3 regions of the Rhodococcus globerulus genome follow, and region 2 is predicted to be linked to each of the others. Evidence: riboswitches for the same ligand, from Rfam matches in the RefSeq annotation. Region 2 holds a riboswitch; each other region holds the start of a gene.
What was found. Region 2 has a riboswitch for S-adenosylmethionine ahead of KYT97_RS31255 (putative leader peptide). Riboswitches for the same ligand answer to the same signal wherever they lie in the genome.

Region 1 (2,264 bases), 280 kb from region 2:
TGATCTGCGGCCTTCGGGTCCTCCCATACGGTCTGCGGTCCGATCCCCGGATAGAACACACCGAGGTGAACCTGCGCCTCGGCGTCGTAGGGCGCTCCGGTGTTCGGAGTGGTCATGGCGAAACTCCTCTGGCTCTGAACTAGCGGGTTGTGGACGATGCGTAGCGGCTGACGGGACGCTCGAGCCCGAGCGTTTCGCGCAGGGTTGCGCCGATCCGAGGGGCGCGGTGCACCGATAATTCCTGCAGCGTAGGAACGACGCTCTCGCGCAGGACTTTCAGATCGGTTGTGACGACGGCGGGGTGGATCCGGACGCCATCGACGATGCCGGCAAGGGAACTCAGCAGATCGACGAGGTCGGGTGCCGAACCGGTGAAACGGAGCCGTCCACGGTCGGGCCACGGCGAATGCTCGTCGAGCGCGGCGAGCCGCGACTGTGCCGTCTGGTCGGGGGTGTCGAAAACTACCTCGATGTCGGCGAAGGTGAGACCCTGTTGCCGGGCCGCCTCTTCGGCGATCGCGGACGTGTCATGGCCCGACACCAGCACGACGTCGAGGAGGTCCGACACGCCGAGATCGGCGTCTCCCACGACGACTATCTGGCCCTGCGGGGACCGTGGAGTGATCAGGGGGCCGACGACGTCGAAGAACTCGCCGGAGAACCGGACGTGGTGGACCTTGTCCGGATCGAGGTAGCGGCCGGTCGCGGGGTCGCGGACGACAGCGTCGTCCTCCCACGAATCCCACAGTCGGCGTGCAAGGTCCACGACGTCCCGGACCTCGCGGCTCGCGGCCTCGGCGCTTCGGGGCTCGAAGCCGACGGCTTCGTTGACGTCGACGGAGTTGTCCGCACCGACCACCCAGGCAGCGCGGCCTCTTGACGCGTGGTCGAGGCTGGCGAGTTGGGTGGCGAGGTGGAACGGTTCGGTTGTCAGGGCCTGCACTGTCGGGGCGAGCCCAACCTGCCCTGTCGTCGAGGCGAGGTACGCCGCGCGAGCCCCAGCATCCAACCTGCCCACCGGGTGCAGTGTGCCCTCCGGCACCACCCTGTCGTCGAAGGTGACAAATGAGAATCCGGCTGCCTCTGCGGTCGCTGCGCTCGACCGAAGAATCCGAGGCGATAGTAGCTCGGCGGGTGGGTGACCCCACACCCGCCATGCAGCGGGATGGCTTCCCGCGCCGTCCAACTCGATTGCAAAGTGCAAGAAACCAGGTGATCCAACCACGACCGGGGACCTTTCGAATGAGTGCGGACACGCGCCGGGCTCTACCCTCACCCTGCGCGCTTGCGGAATCAATTGCAGATGCCGCCGGGTCGTCACCTGGAGCACCCCACCGCGCGGGAGGGTTGCCGACCAGCAAGCCAGGGCTTGATGCTGGTGCTCATGACCGTGGCTCAAATCTAACACGGACAATCATCGCCGAAAACCTTTGCACCCCAACATGGAACGCTGCTTATCCGGTTTTTCGGGTGGTGTCCAGCATTGAGATCCGGCTGATTCGAAGATGTGCGGTGCTCGGGTCTTCCTGGTTGCGTATCTGGCTCGACGGTTCGACCTCGTCCACCGGTACCAGCTCGAACTGGAAACGCATCATGACTCGATGTAACTCTATCGCCGCATATTCCGTCCACAGGCTTTCGCGCGAGAGCATCTGAGAAGGTGGGTATCTCGGTGGTCGGCATCGAGGGATAATGAAGGCGAAGTCGGTTTATGCGCAGACCTGGATCATTCTGCACCAACGGAAAAGCGCTCCCGGACAGAACGATTCCCTAAGCGGGTACGTGTAGCACTCCGTTTAGGGGTTTCGCTCCGTCGTTGAGATCTACAAACTTCGACAGCTCAGCTCAAGTCCGCGATGATTCGCTCCGCGAGAGGCTTGGACGACGCCGGGTTTTGTCCGGTGTACAGCTTGCGGTCCACTACGACGTAGGGGGACCACGCCTCAGCATTCGAGAACTTGCCGCCCTGCTCGCGTAGCTTCGTTTCGAGCAGCCACGGAGCCTTGTCCGCCAAACCTGCCTGGGTCTCCTCTTCGTTGGTGAAGGAGGTCAGGTTGTAACCGTCGAACAGCCAGCTTCCATCGGATCTGCGCGCGGGGAGCAACGCTGCCGGTGCGTGACAGACTGCCGAGACAACCTTGCCTGCGTCCAAGAATTTCACGAGAAGCTCGCCGAAGGCTTTGGACACTGCGAGATCCTCCATCGGCCCGTGTCCGCCTGGAACAAAGACCACGTCGTAGGTATCGGAGTCGATTTCTTCGAGA
Region 2 (2,264 bases):
GAGTGGTGTGCGCAAGTGGGCTCGTCGCCGGGAAGAACGACGGATCCAGCACCGTGTCGACAAGTTCCTGCCGATTGATGGCGGGGATGATTGCCTGGCGCACAGCCTGATCGGCAAGAACACCGCGGCTCACGTTGGGCTGGAAGAAGAAGCTCACACCAGGATTGGGCCGGGTGAGAATTCGCCCGCCTGCCGCTTCGATCTGCGGAGCGTCCTGCGTCAACGCGTCACTGACCGCGTCCAGTTGGCCGGATGCGACGCTGCCCGCACGCACTCCCGACTCCGGCACAACCGTGAAGTTGACGCCGTCCAGATACGCCTCCCCCTGGTGGCCGGTCACATCCGAGGCCCAGTTGTACCCGGCGCGCTTCTCGATCGCGACCGATCGATCCTGCTGCCAATCCGTGTAGACGAACGGGCCGGATCCGACAACGGCTGTCCCGGAGCAACGCTGCTCCGACGGTAGTGCCGTGGTCGAGTCCGCCAGAATGCCGAGCTGCGGGGTCGAAGTTGCCTGCAGGAACTGAACATTGGGACCGGAGAAATTGATCTTGGCGGTGTGGGCGTCGACGACCTCGGTGCCCGTGTACGAGGACAGGTAGCTCTTTGCCAGTGAGGCGTTCGGGCCCAGATCCTTGACCACGTCGAAGTTCTTCTTGACCGACTCGGCCGTCACCGGCGTACCGTCACTGAACGTGACATCGTCGCGCAACGTGAACGTGAAGCTTGCTGCATCGGGGCTGATGTCCCAACTCTTTGCCAGCCACGGTGTGATCTCACCCGTCTCCGGATCCTGGTCGGTCAGCGAATCAACCACGGTACGAGTGACATACACGGTCTGATTCGTGCCCGCCTGTGCGGGGTCGGCGCAGGTAGGCGCCGTCGAGAGTCCGTAGCGCAGGGTTCCACCTGACTGGGCCGGCCCGGCGTCGGCGCTGGTGTCGCCACTACTGGTGCTGCAACCGGCAAGTACGGTGCCGAGAACCGAGATAGCGCCGATACCAGCGGCGACGGTGACGCGTGAGCGAGCACCGATTGAGCGTGAAGACACCAAGAACTCCTAAAGGGGCATGCGGAAAAGCGCGCTTGTCACCACCGGAGAACGGGGCAAGCAAGCACGAATCAGCTACGAAGAGAAGAGAAAACAGGCTTACCCACGTACGGGAGCCTCGAGAGACTGACCAGGGTCAACTACGACGGCAAACATCGCGGCCATGGTCAGTGAGTACAGAACGATCCTGCTGTGCGGCACAGGTCTACGTGACGACGCGACCACGCGGTATCGAAACCGCCTTCAACTGCCTTCATTACTTCATTCCTCCATCGATCCTGGCGGTAGCACCCTCACGCGATGACACGAAGGGTTGCTGCGACTTCATTGAGCCAGGTCTCTCTGTCGCTCGAGATGGTCTTTCGCAAGTCTACGAGATGATCGCGAGTTGTCAACTCGTTCAGTAGGAATTGCAGGCTACGCCACATTTTCGGGAACGCCGCCGCGCTCATGCCGATACCCGCCGGTCGTAGTCATGTCGCACCTGCAGCTTCTTCTCGAATGGATGAATCCCCACCTCGAGCGGTGATAGTGCAGTGTCGTACAGCGGTGCGTAGCCACAGGACAAGTAGAGCGCGACCGCTTCGGGTTGGCGCGGACCGGTTGTGAGATAGACCCTGCGGTATCCCCGAGCTGCGATCTCGGACTCCAACTCCCGGACAACGATCTTTCCGAGGCCACGCTGACGAAAGGACGCTGACGTCCAGATTCTTTTCAGTTCGGCAGTGGTGGAATCGAATTGACGAAACGCACCACCGGCGATGGCTTGATCACCGAGCGTGAGAACCAGCAGCGCTCCGTGCGGAGGCGCAAATTCCTCGGCCGGATAGGTGGTGAGATCTTCGAATATCTCGTCACGCGTACCGCCGTATCGCGAACTGTATTCCAGCGCCAATTCCGCGATGAGCGGCGCTGCCAGCGGATCGTTCTGCGACACCGACCGCACCTCTACGCCGCCGATTCCCGCAATCTCGACACTCATATGATCTTCCTTTCGGTTTCCTTGCGCCGCATTCACCGCACCCCTAACTGGAATTGCTGCGGCGACAGAGCATTTCCTTCCACCAGATCAGCCACCAGCTCACCCAACGCCGGCCCGAATTTGAATCCGTGTCCGGAGAAACCTGCGGCGACGGTGATCGCACCGACCCTGTCGATCACAAAATTGCTGTCAGGTGTGCTGGTGTACAGGCAGGTCAGGGACTCGACCTGC
Region 3 (2,264 bases), 590 kb from region 2:
TCCGGCGTAGGAGACGGACGCGACGGCGGTGTGGCCTTCGAGAAATTCGGCCACCTGCTGGGCGTTGGAGACGTGGCGCTCGATGCGCAGGCTCAAGGTTTCGATGCCCTGGGCGATGAGGAACGCGTTGAACGGTGCGACGGCGGAGCCGAGGTCGCGCAGGAGTTGTACACGCGCCTTGAGAGCGTAGGCGGGTGCGCCGAGGTCGGCGAACGTGACGCCGTGGTAGCTCGGATCGGGGGTAGTGAAGTTGGTGTGTCTGCCTTGCGTCCAGTCGAAAGTGCCGCCGTCGACGATGACGCCGGCGATGGCCGTGCCGTGTCCGCCGAGATATTTGGTGGCGGAGTGCAGCACGATGTCGGCGCCGTGTTCGAGGGGGCGAAGCAAGTACGGCGTCGCGACGGTGTTGTCGACGATCAGGGGGAGGCCGTTCTCATGAGCCACCGCTGAGATCCCGGGGATGTCGAGGATGTGGTTCTTGGGATTGGCGATGGTTTCGCCGAAGAAGGCCTTGGTGTCGGGGCGGATGGCTTCGCGCCAGTGGTCGAGGTTGTCGGGATCCTCGACGAACGTGACTTCGATGCCGAGCTTGCGAAGCGTGTAGTGCAGGAGGTTGTAGGTGCCGCCGTACAGGTAGGGGCTGGCGACGATGTGGTCTCCGGCCTCCGCGATGTTGAGGATCGCGAGGGTTTCGGCGGCCTGACCCGAGGACAGGAGGAGTGCCGCGACACCGCCTTCGAGTGCAGCAATGCGCTGCTCGACGGCGTCCTGCGTTGGATTCATGATGCGCGTGTAGATGTTGCCCGGCTCAGCAAGGCCGAACAGCGCGGCGGCGTGGTCGGTGCTGTCGAAGACGTAGCTGGTGGTCTGGTAGATCGGCAGTGCGCGCGCGTTGGTGGCGGTGTCTGCGGTTTGTCCGGCGTGGACCTGCTTGGTCTCGAAGGACCAGTTAGCTGAGATGTCGGTCATGATTTGTGTACTCCAGTGGTCTGACGGATAGCTGTCGGACGGGGGCGAATGATCGCCGCCCCGTGCTGGGGTCTATCTACAAGTGCGACACATACTGAAAAACCTCCGTGGGGCTCGGCCCGGTCTGGGGTCCGTCCCTGTCGGACCCGCGCTTGTCGCCTGGAAATCCGGTGAAGCTGCAATTGCGCAGTTTCGCCTCGAGGCGACCTGGTCATCACCCGGGGCACCCCACCGCGGTTGGAGGGTTGCCGTCCAGCGAGCCGGGGCTTGACGCTGGTACTCATGACCGAGCTGAATTCTACCGGGAGTGAAGCCGAAGGATGACGCGGGTCGAAGTGTGCGGCGTCACCAGTCGCCATTCGACGCGACGGTGCCCACTAGCAGGCAAAAGTTACCGGTGAGTAGTGACTCGGAGGAGGGGCTGCCGGTTGCGGCCCCCAGCGTTAGCAGTACGCTTGTCTTGTTTGGGACTCATCTCCCGGGATCAGTCCACACAGTCTAGGTTTGATAATCGAACCGTTCGCGGACTCACTCACAAAGTGTGACCGCAACCGTGTAACCAGGGGAAACTTCCTAGGAGGACGCGAAGCACCCATGTCCAAAATAAAGGTTGAGGGCACCGTCGTCGAACTCGACGGCGACGAGATGACACGCATTATCTGGCAGTTCATCAAAGACAAGTTGATCCACCCGTACCTCGATGTGAACCTCGAGTACTACGACCTCGGTATCGAATACCGCGACGAGACGGATGACCAGGTCACCATCGACGCCGCACACGCGATCCAGAAGCACGGCGTGGGCGTCAAGTGCGCCACCATCACGCCGGACGAGGCTCGTGTCGAGGAATTCGGTCTCAAGAAGATGTGGCGTTCCCCGAACGGAACGATCCGCAACATTCTCGGCGGCACGATCTTCCGCGCACCGATCATCATCTCGAACGTTCCGCGACTCGTCCCGGGCTGGACCAAGCCGATCATCATCGGCCGTCACGCATTCGGCGACCAGTACCGCGCCACAGACTTCAAGGTCCCCGGCCCCGGCAAGGTGATGATCACCTACACGCCTGAGGACGGCAGCGCACCGATCGAGCACGAACTGGTCAACTTCCCTGAAGAGGGCGGCGTCGTCCAGGGGCAGTACAACTTCACCACGTCCATCCGTGACTTCGCTCGCGCGTCGCTCACCTACGGACTGCAGCAGAACTACCCGGTGTACCTGTCCACCAAGAACACCATTCTCAAGGCGTACGACGGTGCCTTCAAGGACATCTTCCAGCACGTCTACGAGACCGA

Region 1: another riboswitch for S-adenosylmethionine. It lies ahead of KYT97_RS12505 (LLM class flavin-dependent oxidoreductase); the one in region 2 lies ahead of KYT97_RS31255 (putative leader peptide).
Region 3: another riboswitch for S-adenosylmethionine. It lies ahead of KYT97_RS08670 (bifunctional o-acetylhomoserine/o-acetylserine sulfhydrylase); the one in region 2 lies ahead of KYT97_RS31255 (putative leader peptide).

The regions. Positions count from the first base shown of each region.
Region 1 covers NZ_CP079698.1:2,762,387-2,764,650, reverse strand. The annotation lists gene KYT97_RS12510 (NtaA/DmoA family FMN-dependent monooxygenase) at 1-116, opposite strand, end outside; gene KYT97_RS12505 (LLM class flavin-dependent oxidoreductase) at 140-1,225, opposite strand; SAM riboswitch class IV at 1,277-1,390, opposite strand; gene KYT97_RS12500 (type 1 glutamine amidotransferase domain-containing protein) at 1,841-2,264, opposite strand, start outside.
Region 2 covers NZ_CP079698.1:2,480,323-2,482,586, forward strand. The annotation lists gene KYT97_RS11295 (ABC transporter substrate-binding protein) at 1-1,051, opposite strand, end outside; gene KYT97_RS31255 (putative leader peptide) at 1,219-1,308, opposite strand; SAM riboswitch class I at 1,318-1,412, opposite strand; gene KYT97_RS11300 (GNAT family N-acetyltransferase) at 1,500-2,033, opposite strand; gene KYT97_RS11305 (FAD-dependent oxidoreductase) at 2,066-2,264, opposite strand, start outside.
Region 3 covers NZ_CP079698.1:1,895,273-1,897,536, reverse strand. The annotation lists gene KYT97_RS08670 (bifunctional o-acetylhomoserine/o-acetylserine sulfhydrylase) at 1-969, opposite strand, end outside; SAM riboswitch class IV at 1,113-1,257, opposite strand; gene KYT97_RS08665 (NADP-dependent isocitrate dehydrogenase) at 1,564-2,264, shown strand, end outside.